DNA from 3 places in the Streptomyces sp. NPDC048291 genome. Region 2 is predicted to be linked to each of the others. Evidence: riboswitches for the same ligand, from Rfam matches in the RefSeq annotation. Region 2 holds a riboswitch; each other region holds the start of a gene.
The links. A riboswitch is a leader RNA that binds a small molecule or an ion and turns the genes downstream of it on or off. The one in region 2 is predicted to bind cobalamin.
Positions count from the first base shown of each region.

Region 1: it holds a riboswitch for cobalamin, as region 2 does, so the genes downstream of both, ACGF5O_RS00960 (prenyltransferase/squalene oxidase repeat-containing protein) here and ACGF5O_RS03965 (cobalamin biosynthesis protein) in region 2, are expected to answer to the same signal.
Region 3: it holds a riboswitch for cobalamin, as region 2 does, so the genes downstream of both, ACGF5O_RS31940 (CbtB-domain containing protein) here and ACGF5O_RS03965 (cobalamin biosynthesis protein) in region 2, are expected to answer to the same signal.

Region 1 is NZ_JBICZC010000001.1:226,753-232,732, forward strand. It holds gene ACGF5O_RS00955 (SCO2322 family protein) at 82-708, opposite strand; gene ACGF5O_RS00960 (prenyltransferase/squalene oxidase repeat-containing protein) at 705-1,934, opposite strand; cobalamin riboswitch at 2,044-2,174, opposite strand; gene ACGF5O_RS00965 (phosphotransferase) at 2,229-2,894, shown strand; gene ACGF5O_RS00970 (antibiotic biosynthesis monooxygenase family protein) at 2,891-3,265, opposite strand; gene ACGF5O_RS00975 (hypothetical protein) at 3,353-4,423, opposite strand; gene ACGF5O_RS00980 (helix-turn-helix domain-containing protein) at 4,689-5,270, shown strand; gene ACGF5O_RS00985 (MBL fold metallo-hydrolase) at 5,300-5,980, opposite strand, start outside.
Region 2 is NZ_JBICZC010000001.1:902,183-908,162, reverse strand. It holds gene ACGF5O_RS03985 (class II aldolase/adducin family protein) at 1-261, opposite strand, end outside; gene ACGF5O_RS03980 (lysozyme) at 458-1,237, shown strand; gene ACGF5O_RS03975 (anion permease) at 1,412-2,656, shown strand; gene ACGF5O_RS03970 (hypothetical protein) at 2,675-2,902, shown strand; cobalamin riboswitch at 3,089-3,230, shown strand; gene ACGF5O_RS03965 (cobalamin biosynthesis protein) at 3,343-4,293, shown strand; gene ACGF5O_RS03960 (cobyric acid synthase) at 4,290-5,801, shown strand; gene cobN (cobaltochelatase subunit CobN) at 5,798-5,980, shown strand, end outside.
Region 3 is NZ_JBICZC010000012.1:292,884-298,863, forward strand. It holds gene ACGF5O_RS31925 (NAD(P)-dependent alcohol dehydrogenase) at 1-440, shown strand, start outside; gene ACGF5O_RS31930 (hypothetical protein) at 500-625, shown strand; gene ACGF5O_RS31935 (enoyl-CoA hydratase/isomerase family protein) at 622-1,677, shown strand; cobalamin riboswitch at 1,745-1,886, shown strand; gene ACGF5O_RS31940 (CbtB-domain containing protein) at 1,923-2,144, shown strand; gene ACGF5O_RS31945 (CbtA family protein) at 2,167-2,922, shown strand; gene pgm (phosphoglucomutase (alpha-D-glucose-1,6-bisphosphate-dependent)) at 3,184-4,824, shown strand; gene ACGF5O_RS31955 (BTAD domain-containing putative transcriptional regulator) at 4,861-5,980, opposite strand, start outside.

The sequences.
Region 1 (5,980 bases), 680 kb from region 2:
CGACTGTCCGTGGCTGGGGCGTGCCCCTTCAGGGGCGCGGGGAACTGCGCGAGGAGCCGCCACTCGCCCGCACTGTGGTGGTCACGCATGTCTGCGCCGCCGGGTCTGCCAGACGGCGCCCGCGGCCACCAGGACGACCACCCCCGCGCCGGCCGCCAGGTCGAGGGACGGGCCGCCGGTCGACGGGGAACTCCCGGCCCCCGCCGCGACCTTCTCCCCGCACCCGCGTGCCGGATACCCCCCGATCGCACACAACAACGCGTTCGTGTCGTACCGCAGCGGCTTCGCCACCGTCGCCAGCGCCTCCGCCGTCGTCGCGTCCTCGGACACCACCGCGCACGCCGTCCGCCGCGCGGGCGGCCGTTCACCCGAGGGCGCGTCCGCCGTCGTGCCGAAGTCGACGACCAGGCCCACCCGTTTGCGGCCCCCGGCGGCGGGCGTGTCCGCGCAGATCGTCGCGAAGTCCGCCGTGCCGCGCGGGCGCGACGCGTCCGCGGAGTCCTCGCTCACCGCGAAGCGGAAGCCCTCGACCGAACCGTCGGCGGGCCGCGCGGTCGACGGCCCCTGCGTCGCGTACGTCCAGCGCGCGCCGTCTCGCTCCCAGAAGGACCAGTACCGGTAGCCGGTGGCCACCGCAGGCCCGGCGGCCGTCGCGCACAGCGTCAGCGCGGCCAGGAGCAGCGGCACCGCACGGCGGACCGCGGTCACGGCTGCTGCTGCTTGCGACGGCCGCTGAACAGGAAGCCGATGCCGATCCCGGCGACGAGCCCGGTGCCGACGATCCACCACACGCTGTTGCCCGACTTCTTCGCCTGGCTGTGCTTCTCGGCCTGCTTCTCGGCGGCGGCCCGCGGTGCCGGTCCCGTCGCGTTCAGCGCCGTCACCAGGTTCGTGCCGCCGAAGTCGCGCGGGTCCGCGCCCATCGCGTGTGCGGCGAGGATCAGTTCGGCGTAGGCCGCGGGCCCGCTCTGCTCCGCCCACGGCACGGCGTGCGCCGCCAGCCAGGCGTACGGCTTCCGGGCCTGCTCGGTCCAGCCCTGCGCGGCGAGGGCGACGACCGCGTCGGCGGTGTTGCCGTAGTCCGGCTGCGGCGTGGCGCCGGGGAGCGCGGAGACGAGGTGGCCGGCCTTGGCCATGGCGTCCGCCAGGTACGCGGCGCCGTTGCGGGCCACGTCCTCCCGGGTGAGGGCCTTGCCGGAACCGGCTCCGGCGCAGGCGGGGGCCTTCGCCGGGGTCTTCCCGGCCGTCGTCACGAAGCCCTTGCCGAGGGCTCCGAGCACCCCGGCCGCGGTCGCGTCCGCGTTGGCGGCCAGCTTCCCCTGCTTGTCCGGCTGGTAGGCGAGGGCACCGCCGCCGTCCTGGCCGCACGGGAGGGACCACTTGGCGAGGAGGTCGTACGGCGACCTGTCCGCGCTCTCGCCGGTCGCCGCGAGCGCGCCGACGACCACGCCGGTGGAGTTGGTGTCGCTGGGCGAGCCCGGGGTGTAGCCCCAGCCGCTGTCCTTGTTCTGCTGGGCCTTCAGCCAGGTCACGGCCCTGTCCGCGGCGGCGTCGTGCCCGCCGGCCGCCTTCAGCGCCTGTACGGCGGCGGCCGTGCTGTTCGTGTCGACGGCCACCTTGGCGTCACAGGCCGCCGTCGGCTCGGCGCGGAACGCGGCGAACGCGCCGTTCGCGCACTGCTGCCCGGCCAGCCAGTCCACCGCCTTCACGGCCGGGGTCACCCCCACCGCGCGCTGGGCCAGCAGGGCGAGGGACTGGCGCCAGACGCCGTCGAACTTCGGGTCCGAGCTGCCGTACAGCCCCGACGGGAGCACCGCCGACGCGGACGGCGACGGGGAGGTGGTGCCGGCGGCCAGTGCGGTCGTCGCGGGTGTGGCGGTACCGATGACGGCGGTGGCGGCCAGCACCCCGGCGGTGCGGCGGAGGACGGTCATGGTCGGCGGGTGCCTCTCCCTGCGGGGGAGCCGGGCAGCACGGGACACCCCGGCGGCTCGGCTCCGTAAACCTCGACGGTGCCGTGCGACGACGGGTGCCGGCGCACATGAGCCGATCAACGTCCCGGGCGCGGCGGTCCGGCTTGCCGCACGAGTGCGGCTCACGGTTGCGGGTCAGCGCCGGAATTGCACCGGCTTCCCCCCGTACGGGTGATGACGACCCGGCTACCTTACCGGCCGCCGACGGGAAGCTGAGAGGGGGCTGTGCGGAGACCGTCTCGTTATGGTCATGCCATGACGGGGAGACTGCTCGGTTCGGGGCGTTCGGCCGACGTGTACGAGCTCGACGAGGCATGGGTGCTGCGCCGGGACCGGGACGGCCGGGGGGACGCGGTCGCCGAGGGCGCGGTGATGACGTACGTACGGGAGCACGGGTACCCGGCGCCCCGGGTGCGGCCGACCGGGTCCCGTACCGAACTGGTCATGGAGCGGCTGTCCGGGCCGACCATGCTGGCGGCGCTGCTGGCGGGGGAGACGGGCCCGGCGGAGGGCGGTGCGCTGCTCGCCTCGCTGCTGCGGCGGCTGCACGCCCTGCCAGGCCGGGACCCGGACGCACCCGGCGCCCGGGTCCTCCACCTCGACCTGCATCCGGACAACGTGATACTCACCGCCGACGGCCCCCGGGTCATCGACTGGACCAACGCCGAGGACGGGCCGCCCGGACTCGACTGGGGCATGTCCGCGGTGATCCTCGCCCAGGTAACCCTGGGCGCGTACCCGTTGGCCCACGGCCTGCTGACCGCCCTGCTCGCCGACCCGGGCGGTCCGGCCGGGGCGGGCCTGACCGAGGAGGGGCTGGCGGAGGCCCTGCGCCGGCGGGCGGCCGATCCGGCGATGAGCCGGGCGGAGGTCGAAGTGCTCGGGGAGGCGGGGCGGTTGATACGGGCGGTCGCCTTCTAGCGCGCCGCGTCCGCGGACGACCCCCGCGTGAAACCGTGGCTCCGCTCCACCTTCGCCACGTGCAGGGTGTAGCTCTCGTACCACTCGGCCCGCCCGCGCTTCTGTGCCTCGCGGTGCTCGGCATCGGTCCGCCACTGCGCGAGCGCGTCGGCGTCGCGGAAGTACCCGACGGTGATGCCCAGCCCGCCGGGGGTCTGCGCGTAGTCCATCCCCAGGTACCCGGGGACGTCCTTCACCAGGTCCTCCATGCGGGCGTTGGTCTCCGCGTAGCCGCTCTGGTCCGCGGTGCGCACCGTGCTGAAGACGGCCACGTAGTAAGGGGGTTCAAAGGCCTCGACGGGCGCGACAGGCGCTTCCTGGTGATTGCTCATGGCGGCACCGTAGGGCGGGACGCGCCCGGCGATCCAGCGCCTTTCCCGAACGGGAGGACCACGGGATCGAACTCTTGACCAAAACCCCTAGGCCGCGTTCGCCGCGTTCGCGAGCGGGGCGATGCCCGCCGACAGGTGGCGGGCCATCCGGCGCAGCGCGTCGTCGCAGTCGGCCGGGGTCTCGCCGACCGCCACCCACAGGGCCAGCCGGTCGGCGGCGGTGGCGTGCGGGCCGGCGGTGACGTGGCTGCCGGTGTGCCGGGTGAGGAGCATCCGGTCGGCGCCGGGTTCGCGGGCCGCGTCGGGGGAGAGGTCCAGGTGGTCGAGGCGGCCGGTGGCGGCGGGGTAGGCGAACTGGACCGCGGCCGTCCGCTGCCGGGTGGGCGTCGTGTCGGCGGCCTCGCCGGTGGCCAGGGCGGCGGCGGCCCGGGCGAGGTCGACGCCGGTGGCCCGCCTGACGAGGAGCGGGATCAGGTCGCCCGGGAGATGCGGGGCGACGTCGGTGACCCGGGGGCCGCGGTCGGTGAGGGCGAGGCCGATGTGCAGGACACCCCGGTCGACGCCGAGGGCGCGCACGGTGCGGTCGACGGCCAGGCGCAGGAAGCGGTTGTGCAGCAGGCCGTCGTGGGCGTGCACGGTGTGCCGCAGCGGCTGCCGGGCGGGCGCCGGACCCAGGGTCGTACGGGTGATGGCGGCGATCCGGATCTCGCCGTCCAGGACGACCGTCTCGGCCGAGACACGGGGCGGGACGCCGGGCGCGCGGGGTGCGCCGGGGTCGGCGGGGTCGCCGACGGGAACGGCACGGCCGGCCAGCAGCGCACGCAGGGCGGGCGGGTCGGTACAGGCTGCGACCACGGCGAGGGAGGGGCCGGGCAGCCCCAACTGCCCGGCGATCCTCGCGGCGGCGACCGCGTACTCGCCCGAGTAGGTCAGCACGCCGCGGACCCGGTGCCGGGCCGCGAACCGAACCACCGCCGACGCCGTGGCGCCGCCTTTGCCGGGGTCCGCCGCGAGGTGACCGGCCAGGCACGGCTGTGCCCAGGCGGGCGGCGCGGCGTCCACCAGCAGTACCGGGCGGGCCGAGGCGATGCGCGTCAGCACGCCCTCGTCGTACGCGCGCCGGCGGCCGGCGCCGAGGAGCAGGACGGGCTGCGGCATCGGTTCGCCTCACCTTCTGGGAGGAGGCGGGGCGGCTGGTCGCCCTGGACGCCGCTCCCCCATAGGCGGCAGCCGGGGCGGGTCGGTTCGACCGTGGCCTGGTGATGTGATCCTTTCCTGTCGATCCGTCACATGTCAACGATTACTGCCCTCTTGTGCAGTGGTCCTTGTCATGTCTGGTGGGCGGGACCGGTGATTCGATAGCCTCGCGTCTGCCGGCCCCGTTCGGCCGGCCGACCGACCACGCGCGTCCAGGGGGACCTTGGTGAGCGACGCCCACGCCCCGTTGACCGGCGTACTGGAACGGCTCGGGGAGCTGACCGGTCGGCCCGGACGGCTCTGTGAGGTGCTGGACGTGGCCGACCTGTCGTACCGCACCGGCATCCCGGTCGGGGTGGTCGCCGAACTCCTCGCGGGCGGTCCCGCACCCGAGGCGGGGCTCGCCGAACGGGTCCGGCAGCGACTGGACTTCATCCGCGAGCACCGGCGCCGCCCCGACGGCAAGCGGTACTCGCTGGGCGAGCTCGCGACGATCGCCGGCACCAGCAGGCAGTGGCTGAGCGAGTGGCGCAAGAGCGGGCTGCCGAGCCTCGAACACACCGACCGGCTGCGGCGGTTCTTCGGCCTCCCGCCCGGCTTCTTCACCGCCGACGAGCCGGAGGCGCTGTACGAGGCGCTCCAGCCGGTGCTCCAGTGCCTTCAGGCCCAGGCCGACCCGCTCTCCCGCCTCCGGGAGAGCGGCCTGGTCCGGCTGGCGGCCCGCGCCCCCCAGATGAACCCCCGCCAGCTGACCACCCTCGCCGACCTGGCGGAGATGCTCATCGCCGCGGAGGGCGCGGTCAACTGACCGAACGGGCCGCGCCGTTCGCCACCCCGTCACACCGCCACGTAGGTCACCGGCTCGCTCCCCGCCACCGCCTCCGCCCGCCCCAGCTTCACCAGCCGGCGCAGATGGGCCTCGGCCTCCGAGACGGCGATGTTCCGGGAGCCGTAGGGGATCTGCTCCCACGGCCGGTTCCACTCCATCCGCACGGCCAACTGCCAGGGTGTGAGCGGCTGTCGGAGGAGGGAGAGCAGGCCGGCCAGGCGTTCCTCGTGGTGGGCCAGCAGTTCCCGTACCCGTGCCGGTGCGTCGGTGAAGGCGTACTGGTGGGCCGGGAGGACCTCGGCGGGGGCGAGGCGGCCGACGCGTTCCAGGGAGTCGAGGTAGTCGCCGAGGGGATCGGTGACGGTCGCGTCGTCGGGGTCCTCGTAGAGGCCGATGTGCGGGGTGATCTCGGGGAGCAGGTGGTCGCCGGAGAACAGGCGCCCGTGGCCCGGGAGTTGGGCGGGGTGCGCCTCCTCCAGGTGCAGGCAGACATGGCCGGGCGTGTGCCCCGGCGTCCAGAGGGCGCGCAGCCGGCGGCCGGGCAGGCCGAGGAGTTCGCCGGGGAGGATCTCGCGGTCGGGGAGGGCGGGTGCCAGGCCGGGCGGGGTGTTCCGGTGGCGGGGCCCGTCGCGCAGCGGCGCCACGTGCTCCTCCGGTGCCCCGGCGGCCGTCAGCTTCGCCGCCATGTA
Region 2 (5,980 bases):
GCCCGTCACGTCGTCCGGGGTGAGCCGGTCGTAGGGCACGCCCGACGGCGTGACCAGCACGGTGTCGCCGACGCGGACCGAGACGTTGCCGGAGGTGCCGACGACCAGTCCGTCGGAGACCGTGCGGCGGGCGGCGTCGACGAGTTCGAGCCAGGCGTCCGCCTCCGCCGCGCGTACATCCCGCCTTCGCGGCTCCGACACACCTTGTGCGCCGGCCCGTCCATCCCGTCCGTCACGCTCGTCGCGCCGCTGCTCAGCCATGGCCCGATCCTGCCAGGCGGGGCTCCAACGGGCCTGCACGGCTGGGCACTTTAGGCCGGACGTCCCGAATCCTGTAGAGCGCAAACCACCGCAAAGAGTTCCATTTCCAGGCTTGGCCGAAGATCGCCGAGGATACGCCGATCTTCCAATAATCTCTGGACGATTTTTCGTACACGTCGCCATTCCGGGGGGAAACATGGCCCGTGACCGTATTCCGCCGTCCCACGACCGCCACCGCCGGCGCCGCCGCCACGCCCGCGCCCTCGCGGCGGCCGTGGCGGCGCTCGCCCTCGCGGGCACCGCGACCGCGTTCACCGGGACACCGGCGTCCGCGGCGAGCCTGCCGAAGGGGCACGACGTCTCCTCGCACCAGAAGAACGTCGACTGGCCGAGCGCCAGGACGAAGGGCGCCAGGTTCGTCTACATCAAGGCCACCGAGTCCACCACCTACCGCAACCCGTACTTCGACCAGCAGTACAACGGCTCACGCCAGGCGGGGATCAGGCGGGGCGCGTACCACTTCGCCCTGCCGGACAAGTCGTCGGGCGCCCGGCAGGCCGCGTACTTCGTGAGCCACGGCGGCACCTGGACGGCGGACGGCTGGACGCTGCCGCCCGCGCTCGACGTCGAGTACAACCCGTACGACAAGAAGCACAGGTGCTACGGACTGAGCACCTCCCGGATGGTCCAGTGGATCAGGTCCTTCAGCGACGAGCTGAAGCGGGAGACGGGCCGGCGGCCGGTGATCTACACGACCACGAACTGGTGGAACCTCTGCACCGGCGGCAGCGGCGCGTTCGCCGCCGACCACGCGCTGTGGATCGCCCGGCACGGCTCGGCGGACGCCGGGACGCTGCCGGCCGGATGGTCGTCGTGGACCTTCTGGCAGTACGACAACAGCGGCAGCCTGCCGGGTGACCAGAATCTCTTCAACGGGTCGGCGGGCCGACTGAAGGCGTTCGCCCTGGGCCTGTAGCCAAGCGGCGACCGGGCCGCCGGGCCGGAACCGGGACGGCGGCCTCACCCCACTCCGCGCACACCCACCCCGATATCGATCTCATACACCACCAAGACCGCCCCAGTTCACCTTCCGTTCATCCAGGTTGCCTACGGTCCAACAGCCAATGACCTCGAAAGATTGCCTGGGTAAATGGAAAACTTCTCGCTGATCCTCGCGATTGTGGTGATCACCGCACTCGCGTTTGATTTCACGAACGGTTTCCACGACACCGCCAACGCGATGGCCACCACCATCTCGACCGGTGCGCTCAAGCCCAAGATCGCGGTGGCCATGTCCGCCGCGCTCAACCTGGTGGGCGCCTTCCTGTCGGTGGAGGTCGCCAACACGATCTCCAAGGGTCTCGTCGACGAGAACGGCATTCGTCCCGAGGTCATCTTCGCCGCCCTCGTCGGCGCCATCCTCTGGAACCTGGTGACCTGGCTGGTGGGCCTGCCGTCCAGTTCCTCGCACGCCCTCATGGGCGGTCTGATCGGCGCCACCGTCGCCTCCGCCGGCTTCGGCGCGGTCCACGGCGACGTGCTCGTCACCAAGGTCCTGCTGCCGGCGGTCGCCGCCCCCGTCGTCGCGGGCCTCGCGGCGGCGCTCTCCACGCGCCTCTCCTACAGGCTCTCGAAGAACGCCGAGGACGAGGCCACCCGCAAGGGCTACCGTGCCGGCCAGATCGCCTCCGCCGGCCTGGTCTCGCTCGCGCACGGCACCAACGACGCGCAGAAGACGATGGGCATCATCACCCTCGCGCTGATCGCGGGCGGTTCCATCGCTCCCGGCTCGAACCCTCCCACCTGGGTCATCCTCTCCGCCGGCCTCGCCATCGCGCTCGGCACCTACATCGGCGGCTGGCGGATCATCCGCACCATGGGCACCGGCCTGACCGACCTCCAGCCACAGCAGGGCTTCGCCGCCCAGACCAGCGCGGCCACCGCCATCCTGGCCTCCTCCCACCTCGGCTTCTCGCTCTCCACCACGCACGTCGTCTCCGGTTCCGTGATGGGCGCGGGCCTCGGCCGCAGGGGCGGGACGGTCCGCTGGTCCACCGCGACCCGCATGATGGTCGCCTGGGTGCTCACGCTCCCGGCCGCCGCGCTGGTCGGCGCGCTGGCCGAGTCCGTGACGGACCTCGGCGACTGGGGCACGGCGGTCGTCGCCGTCTTCCTCGTGGCCTCCAGCGCCGCGATCTGGAAGCTCTCCCGCCGCGAGGTCGTGGACAGCGGCAACGTCGTCGCCGCCGCGGAGCCGGCCGGCGTGGTGACCACGGCGATCGCCGCCGTGACCCCGCCGCCCGTGGGCACGGCCACGGTCGCGGAGGACCTCACCGCCACGATCCCCTCCCCCGCCCCGGCCGCTCCCGCGGCCGACCCGGCCGCCACCGTCTGACCCCGAGGAAGAAGCGACATGAACATCGACTGGGCAGCCATCGGCTCCGTCTTCGGCGTCAGCCTCGTGGCCACCGTGGGACTGGTGGCCCTCTTCACCCTCGGCATCAAGGGCCTCTCCGCCCGCGAACGCGCCACCGCCCAGGGCGACTCCGCGGCCCTGGCCGTGACCGCCGCCTACCTCTGCTTCGCCGGCTGCGCGGCCGCCGTGGCGTACGGCATCCACCTGATCGTGGCGAAGGCCTGACACAAGAGGGCCCGGCACAAGCAGGCCTGACACACGAGGGCCTGACACAAAGGGCCTCGTCGGCGCCTCGAAGGCTCCTCTCCGTCCGGACGGAGAGGAGCCTTCCGCATGCCCCACAGGCCCCGCCGGACAACCGGTGTGGGCCTTCCCACACACTCCCCTCGCAGGTCAAAGGCAAGTTGACGGGTCTTCCGGGGGCGTGGTGGACTTCCGGAGCCATGTACGGCGGCAAGGGAGGAAGCCGGTGTGAATCCGGCGCGGTCCCGCCACTGTCACCGGGGTAGCAATCCCCCGGAAGCCAGGAACTCCCACCGCCGGTCTCGTCGAACCAGGGCGTGGACACCCTGAGTGAGGACATAACGCCATGCGCGGCTGCCGATCGAGGTCGAGTACCCGGCCCGTCCCCGACCCCGTCGCCGACCCCTCGGCCGGCTGAGCCGATGGGTGCCGATCGCGTCTTCGCGTACGGCGCCGCCGCCGGCCTACTCGGTGATCTGCTGCTCGGCGATCCTCGCCGAGGGCATCCGGTCGCCGTGTTCGGACGGGCGGCCGGAGCCGTGGAGCGGGTGCTGTGGCGGGACCACCGCGGGTGGGGCGCGCTGCACACCGCGGTGTGCGCCGGCGGCGCCGTGGCGCTGGGCGCCGTGGCCCAGCGGGTCGTACGGCCGTCCGCCGCCGCGTCCGTCGCTCTCACCGCCGCTGCCACCTGGGCCGTGGTCGGGGGTACTTCGCTCGCGCGCGAGGCCCGTGGCATCGGGCGGGCCCTGGAGGCCGGCGACGTCGAGGCGGCCCGCGCCCGGCTGCCGCATCTGTGCGGACGGGATCCGCAGGCCCTGGACGCCGACGGGATCGCGCGGGCGGTCGTGGAGTCCGTCGCCGAGAACACGAGCGACGCGGTCGTGGGCGCGCTGGTGTGGGGAGCCGTGGCCGGCGTCCCCGGGCTGGTGGGGTTCCGGGCCGTCAACACCCTGGACGCGATGGTGGGTCACAGGTCGGCCCGGTACCGGCGGTACGGGTGGGCCTCCGCGCGGCTGGACGACGTGGCCGGCTGGCCGGGGGCGCGGCTCACCGCCGTACTGGCCGCGGCGGCCGGGGACGACCCGCGGGGGGCCGTACGGGCCTGGCGGGCCGATGCCGTGAAGCATCCGAGTCCCAACGCCGGGCCCGTGGAGGCGTCGTTCGCGGGGGCGTTGGGGGTGCGGCTCGGGGGGACGTTGTCGTACGGGGGCCGGGTCGAGCACCGGCCGGTGCTGAACGGGGAGGGGCGGGCCGTGGAAGTCGCGGACATCGAGCGGGCGGTGTGGTTGTCGCGGCGGGTGGGGTGGCTGGCGTTGGGGGTGGGCGCGGCCGGGGCGCTGCTGCGCGGATCGCTCCGGGGCAGGGCGTCATGAACAACGGAGGCCTCCTCGTCGCAGGTACCACCTCCGACGCCGGGAAGAGTGTCGTCACCGCCGGTATCTGCCGGTGGCTGGTGCGGCAGGGTGTGAAGGTCGCGCCGTTCAAGGCGCAGAACATGTCGCTCAACTCCTTCGTCACGCGCGAAGGAGCCGAGATCGGGCGGGCGCAGGCCATGCAGGCGCAGGCCTGCCGGGTGGAGCCGACCGCGCTGATGAACCCCGTGCTGCTCAAGCCCGGCGGCGAGCAGAGCAGTCAGGTCGTGCTGCTCGGCAAGCCGGTCGGCGAGCTGAGCGCGCGTGGCTACCACGGCGGGCGGCAGCAGAAGCTGCTCGGGACCGTGCTCGACTGTCTCGCCGAGTTGCGGGGCACGTATGACGCGGTGATCTGTGAGGGGGCCGGCAGTCCGGCGGAGATCAACCTGCGCCGGACCGACATCGTGAACATGGGGATCGCCCGGAACGCCGGGCTGCCCGTGCTCGTGGTCGGGGACATCGACCGCGGCGGTGTCTTCGCCTCCTTCTTCGGGACCGTCGCGCTGCTCTCGCCGGAGGACCAGACCCTCGTCGCCGGGTTCCTCGTCAACAAGTTCCGCGGGGACGTCTCCCTGCTGGAGCCGGGCCTCGACATGCTCCACGGGCTCACCGGGCGGCAGACCTACGGCGTCCTGCCCTTCCGGCACGGCCTCGGGATCGACGAGGAGGACGGGCTGCGGGTGTCCCTGCGCGGGACCGTGCGCGAGTCGAACACCGCCCCGCCCGTGGGCGATGACGTGCTGCGGGTCGCCGTCTGTGCGATCCCCCTGATGTCCAACTTCACGGACGTGGACGCGCTGGCCGCCGAACCGGGCGTCGTGGTGCGGTTCGTGGACCGGCCGGAGGAGCTGGCCGACGCCGACCTCGTCATCGTCCCCGGCACCCGGGGCACGGTCCGCGCCCTGGAGTGGCTGCACGAGCGGGGGCTCGCGGAGGCGCTCCGCAGGCGCGCTGCCGAAGGGCGGCCCGTGCTCGGCGTCTGCGGCGGCTTCCAGATCCTCGGGGAGCACATCGAGGACGAGGTCGAGAGCCGGCGGGGGCGGGTGGAGGGTCTCGGGGTGCTGCCTCTGAGGGTGCGGTTCGCCCCCGAGAAGATCCTCACCCGGCCGGAGGGGACGGCACTCGGCGAGCGGGCCGAGGGGTACGAGATCCATCACGGGGTCGCCGAAGTCACCGGAGGCGAACCCTTCCTGGACGGCTGCCGGGTCGGGCAGACCTGGGGCACGCACTGGCACGGCTCGCTGGAGTCGGACGGTTTCCGCCGGGCCTTCCTGCGCGAGGTGGCGGCCGCCGCGGGCCGCCGGTTCGTGCCGGCCCCCGACACCTCGTTCGCCGCGCTGCGCGAGGAGCAGCTCGACCGGCTCGGCGACCTGATCGAACAACACGCGGACACGGACGCGCTCTGGCGGCTCATCGAGTCGGGCGCGCCGCAAGGACTGCCTTTCATTCCACCGGGAGCGCCCGCATGAGCACTGTGCTGTTGTTGTCGACCGCCGACACCGATCTGCTGGCGGCCCGGGCCGCCTCCGGTGCCGACTACCGGATCGGCAATCCGACGCGCGTCGACGTCGCGGAGGAGCTGCCCGCGCTGATCGCGGGCGCGGACATCGCCGTCGTACGGCTGCTCGGCGGCAAGCGGGCCTGGGAG
Region 3 (5,980 bases), on a different contig from region 2:
ACCTGGTGGAGCGCCGGCGCCGCCTCGCCGCGGAACTGGGCGCCACCCACACGCTCGACGGCGCGAGCCCGGATCTCGTCGAGCACATCAGGGACCTCACCGCGGGCGGCGCCTCGCACGCCTTCGACACCACCGGAGCGGCCCCGGTGATCCGCGCCGCCGCCCGCGCCCTGGCACCCCTGGGTTCCCTGGTCGTCGTCGGCCTCGGCGCGGCGGACCTCGGCGTCGACACGCTGGACCTCATCGGCGGCGGCAAGACGATCCGCGGCAGCATCGAGGGCGACGCGAACCCGCAGGACTTCGTCCCCCTCCTCCTGGACTGGCGGGCAGCGGGCCGCTTCCCCGCCGAACGGCTCGTCACCGCCTTCCCGTTCACGGCGATCGACGAAGCGGTCGCACGGATGAAGGAGGACGTGGTCAAACCGGTGCTGACCTTCTGACCCGCCGCCGCGACCGAGGCCCGGGACGCCCTACGACGGGTCGACAGGCCGACGGGTCGGTGAGCCGTGGACGCGACGGACGCGAGAAGATCGTCCCCGACCCACGCGTCCACCCGCTCCCGGAAGGAACCGACGAGATCATGTGCCTCATCGCGGCCCGCGGCCCGGCGGAGGTGGCCGGATGACCGGCGCCCAGGAACACGTCCTGCTGCACGTCGACGGACGGGCCGGGCACATCACGCTCAACCGGCCGAAGGCCATCAACGCGCTCTCGCACGCCATGGTGCGCCGCATCGACGAGGCGCTCACGGAGTGGGAGCACGACCCCGCCGTGCGGACCGTCGTCATCACCGGTGCGGGGGAGCGCGGCCTGTGCGCGGGCGGGGACATCCGCGCCGTCCACGACGACGCCCGGGACGGCGACGGGTCGGCGGCAGCCGCGTTCTGGCGGGACGAGTACCGGCTCAACGCCCGCATCGCCCGGTACCCGAAGCCGTACGTCGCGCTCATGGACGGCATCGTGATGGGCGGCGGCGTCGGTGTCTCGGCGCACGGCAGCGTCCGGATCGCCACCGAGCGGTCGCGGATCGCCATGCCGGAGACCGGGATCGGCTTCGTCCCCGACGTCGGCGGCACGTATCTGCTGAGCCGCGCGCCCGGCGAACTCGGCACCCATCTCGCCCTGACCGGCGCGTCGATCGGCGCCGCCGACGCCGTGCTCTGCGGACTCGCCGACCAGTACCTGCCGGCCGGCTCGGTCCCCGCGTTCGTCGCCGACCTCGCCGGCCTGCCGGTACCCGAGGCGCTCGCCCGGCGGGTACGGCAGGCGCCCGAGGGGGAGTTGGCCGGGCACCGGGAGTGGATCGACGCCTGCTACGCGGCCGGCACCGCCGAGGAGATCGTCCGGCGGCTGCTCGCGCACGGCGACCCGGCCGCGAAGGAGACCGCGGACACCCTGCTCACCAGGTCACCCACCGCCCTGAAGGTCACGCTCGCGGCGCTCCGCCGGGCCCGCGAACTCGGCTCCCTGGAACGGGTCCTGGACCAGGAGTACCGGGTCTCCTGCGCGACCCTGACGACCCATGACCTGGTGGAGGGCATCCGCGCCCAGGTCGTCGACAAGGACCGCACCCCGCACTGGTCCCCGGCCACCCTCGCCGAGGTCACCGACGCCGACGTCGACCGCTTCTTCGCCCCGCTCGGCGCACGCGAACTCGGCCTCGCCCCACCCGTCTGACCCGCCCCACCCGCCGCCCACCAGGCGCGAGACGAAGATCACGCCTGGTGACGCGGTCTTGGCCGTGCTCCTGACACGCGGTACGGTCTGTCCGATATCGACGACGGCGAGACGGAACCCGGTGGGAATCCGGAACGGTCGCGCCACTGTATGCGAGAGCCCCACAGCTGCTCGTGAGTCAGACCCGTGGCCGTCGTCCTGTGCACCACCGAGATGGGACGCGAACTCCCAGAGGAGGTCCTGCCATGGCGCAGACCGTCGCTCCGCCGACAGCCAACACCCCCGCCGTGCCCGCCAAGCTGCCGCTGTCCGCGATAGCTCCCTGGGCGGTCTTCTTCGGCATCCTGATGCTGGTCCTGCTCTACTTCGTCGGCGCCGAACAGGGCGCCACCTCCGTGTTCAGCGGCACGGACGTCCACGAGTGGGTGCACGACGCCCGCCACCTGCTCGGCTTCCCCTGCCACTGACCCGAGGGACGCCGTACCACCCATGAACTCCGCAACGGTCCGGAACCTCCTGGTGCGGGGCATGCTCGCCGGCCTGGCCGCCGGCCTGCTCGCCCTGGTCGTCGCCTACCTCCTCGGCGAGCCGAACGTCGACAAGGCGATCAGCTTCGAGGACGCCCACTCGCACGAGCACGAGATGGAGGTCGTCTCCCGCTCCCTGCAGTCCACCGCCGGCCTCGCCACCGGCGTCCTCGTCTACGGGGTCGCCTTCGGCGGCATCGCCGCCCTCGCCTACTGCTTCGCCCTCGGCCGCGTCGGCCGCTTCTCGCCACGGGCGACGGCACTGCTGCTGTCCGGCTGCGCCCTGGTCGCCGTCTACGTGGTGCCGTTCCTGAAGTACCCGGCCAACCCGCCGTCGGTGGGCGACCCGGACACCATCGGCAAGCGGACCACGCTCTACTTCCTGATGATGCTGCTCAGCGTGCTCCTCGCGGTCGCCGCCACCATCCTCGGCAAGCGGCTCCAGCCGCGGCTGGGCACCTGGTGGGCCGCCGTCCTCGCGGTGGCCGCGTTCGCCGTCGTCATCGGGCTCGCCTACCAGTTCCTGCCGGTCGTCAACGAGGTGCCCGCGGACTTCCCGGCCACCCTGCTGTGGCGGTTCCGGCTCTCGGCGCTCGCCATCCAGATGGTGCTGTGGGTCGGATTCGGCCTGCTGTTCGGCGAGTTGGCCGAGCGCGTCCTCAACCCGAAGCCGGCGAAGGCACCGACCGCCGCGCGCACGGTGCCCGCACCGCACTGACCGGCACCACGCCACACCGAACGACACGAGAGGGCCCACCGGATCCGTCCGGGGGCCCTCTCGCGTTTCCCTCGACTCCGCCCCGGCCGGCCGGCGGACCTTCGCGAACGGCGCACGCCCGCCGCGGTACGTCTGCTGTGAACCCGCCGTGAACCCGCCGTGTCTTCGGCGCGCGGCCGGTGCCGCACTCGCGCTCGGGGCCGCTGACAAGGAAAGATGGGCGGCGAGCGATCGATCAACGACTGCGGAGGAAGTGGACTCATGCCGCATGAGCGAGCGGGCCGGCCGGCGGCTCCGGAGGACCTCGTCGACGTGGCCCGGCTGGTCACGGCCTACTACGCGCTGCACCCCGACCCGTCCGACCCCGGCCAGCGGGTGGCGTTCGGCACCTCGGGACACCGCGGATCGTCGCTGACGACCGCGTTCAACGAGGACCACATCGCCGCGACCAGCCAGGCCATCTGCGAGTACCGGAGCGGCCAGGGCACCGACGGCCCGCTCTTCCTGGGCGCCGACACCCACGCCCTGTCCGAGCCGGCCAAGGTCACCGCCCTTGAGGTGTTCGCCGCCAACGGCGTGACCGTCCTCGTCGACAGCGCCGACGGCTACACTCCCACCCCCGCCGTCTCGCACGCCATCCTCACCCACAACCGGGGCCGTACCACCGGCCTCGCGGACGGCGTCGTCGTCACCCCCTCGCACAACCCGCCCGCCGACGGCGGCTTCAAGTACAACCCGCCCAGCGGCGGCCCCGCCGCCTCCGACGCCACCTCCTGGATCCAGGACCGCGCCAACCAGATCATCGCGGGCGGGATGAAGGACGTACAGCGGATCCCGTACGAGCGGGCGCTCGCCGCGCCCACCACCGGCCGGTACGACTTCATGGGCGTCTACGTCGACGACCTGCCCAGCGTCCTCGACCTCGACGCGGTCCGGGCCTCCGGGCTCCGCATCGGCGCCGACCCGCTCGGCGGCGCGTCCGTCGCCTACTGGGGGCGGATCGCCGAACGGCACAGCCTCGACCTCACCGTGGTCAACCCGTACACCGACCCCACCTGGCGGTTCATGACGCTGGACTGGGACGGCAAGATCCGCATGGACTGCTCGTCGCCGTACGCGATGGCCTCGCTCATCGAGAAGCGCGACGAGTTCCGCGTCGCCACCGGCAACGACGCCGACGCCGACCGGCACGGCATCGTCACCCGCGACGCCGGCCTGATGAACCCCAACCACTACCTCGCCGTCGCCATCTCCTACCTCTACCGCCACCGCGGGCAGTGGGCGGCGGGCGCCGGCATCGGCAAGACCCTCGTCTCCTCCTCGATGATCGACCGGGTCGCCGCCGACCTCGGCCGCCAACTCGTCGAGGTGCCGGTCGGGTTCAAGTGGTTCGTGGACGGACTGGTCAGCGGCGCCATCGGGTTCGGCGGCGAGGAGTCGGCCGGCGCCTCCTTCCTGCGCCGCGACGGCTCCGTCTGGACCACCGACAAGGACGGCATCCTGCTCGCCCTGCTGGCCTCCGAGATCACGGCCGTGACGGACAGGACCCCGTCCGAGCACTACGCCGGCCTCACCGCCCGCTTCGGCGAACCCGCCTACGCCCGCATCGACGCCCCCGCCACCCGCGAGGAGAAGGCCCTCCTCGGCAAGCTCTCCCCGGCCCAGGTCACCGCCGAGACCCTGGCGGGCGACCCGGTGACCGCCGTCCTCACGGAGGCGCCGGGCAACGGCGCCGCGATCGGCGGCATCAAGGTGAGCACGGAGAACGCCTGGTTCGCGGCCCGCCCCTCCGGCACCGAGGACGTCTACAAGATCTACGCCGAGTCCTTCCTGGGCGCCGGCCACCTGGCCCGGGTGCAGGAGGAGGCCAAGGCGGTCGTGGACACCGCACTCGGCGGCTGACGACGGCGGCGACCGGGGCGGCCCGGTGCCGGGCCCTCAGGTCGCGAAGGTGCGGCGGCGGGCCCGGGCCTCGGCCAGGTCCGCCGCGGCCCGGCGGGCGTCGGCCGCGAGGTGGGCCGAACCCCAGGCGTGCGCGGTGCGCTGGGCCAGCGCGTAGCCCTCGGCCGCCGCCCGGTCCTCGCCGAGCAGCCGGTGCAGATCGGCGAGGCCGTGCGCCAGCGGACGGCTCGCGTACGCCACGCCCGCCGCGCCGGCCAGCTGGTCCCGCAGCGGCCGCAGATGCCCGAGGAGGGCGGCCGCCGTGCCGTGGTCCCGGTGGAGCACGGCGAGCTCGGCCCGGAAGTCGAGCTCCAGGCCGTAGAGATGGTCCCGCGTCGGTTCCGCGCCGATCGGTACGGCGAGCGACTCGTCGAGTCTGCCGAGGCGGGCCAGGACCAGCGCCCGCGCCACCGCGACCTGCCCTGGCGCCGACTCGTACACGGCCCGGACCAGCGGCTCCACGTCGGCGGCCCGGTCCTGGACGAGCCGCATGGCGATCAGTCCGAGCGTGCGCAGGCCGGTGGCGTGGTGGGCGCCCACCCGCTGGAGCAGCGTGTCCGCCTCCGCGTAGGCGGCCTCCGCCGCCGCGAAGCGCCCGGCCACGCAGGCCAGCATCGCGGTGGTCGCCGCGCTGAGCCCCTGCGCCCACACCAGCCGGTAGCGGCGGGCGAGCACCAGACCCTCCGCGGTGTGCCGGTGCACGGCGCCCGGGTCGTTGCGGGCGGCGGCGGTCATCGCGTCCAGGTTCTCGCAGACCCAGCGGTAGGCGGGCAGGTCGTGGGCCCGGGCGAGGTCGCGCAGCTCGGCGGTGAACGGCGGCCGGGTGCCGGCCCCGGTCTCGTGCGGCAGCAGCCGTGCCGAGGTCATCAACGCGGCGGCCATCAGGCGCGGTTCGCCGTCCGCACGGGCGAGCGCCAGCTGGGCGCGGGCCGCCTGCAGGGCACGGGGCGGGTCCTCCGCGGCCACCGCGTCGACGAGCACCTGGAGGACCCGGGCCCGCGTCGGACCGTCGAGACCGTGATCCGCGGCGAGCCGTTCGAGCCGGGCCAGCGCGGTCCGGTCGAACGGTCCTTCGAGCCGGCTGCGCCAGGGCGCGGGCTCGGTCCACGCCCCGTAC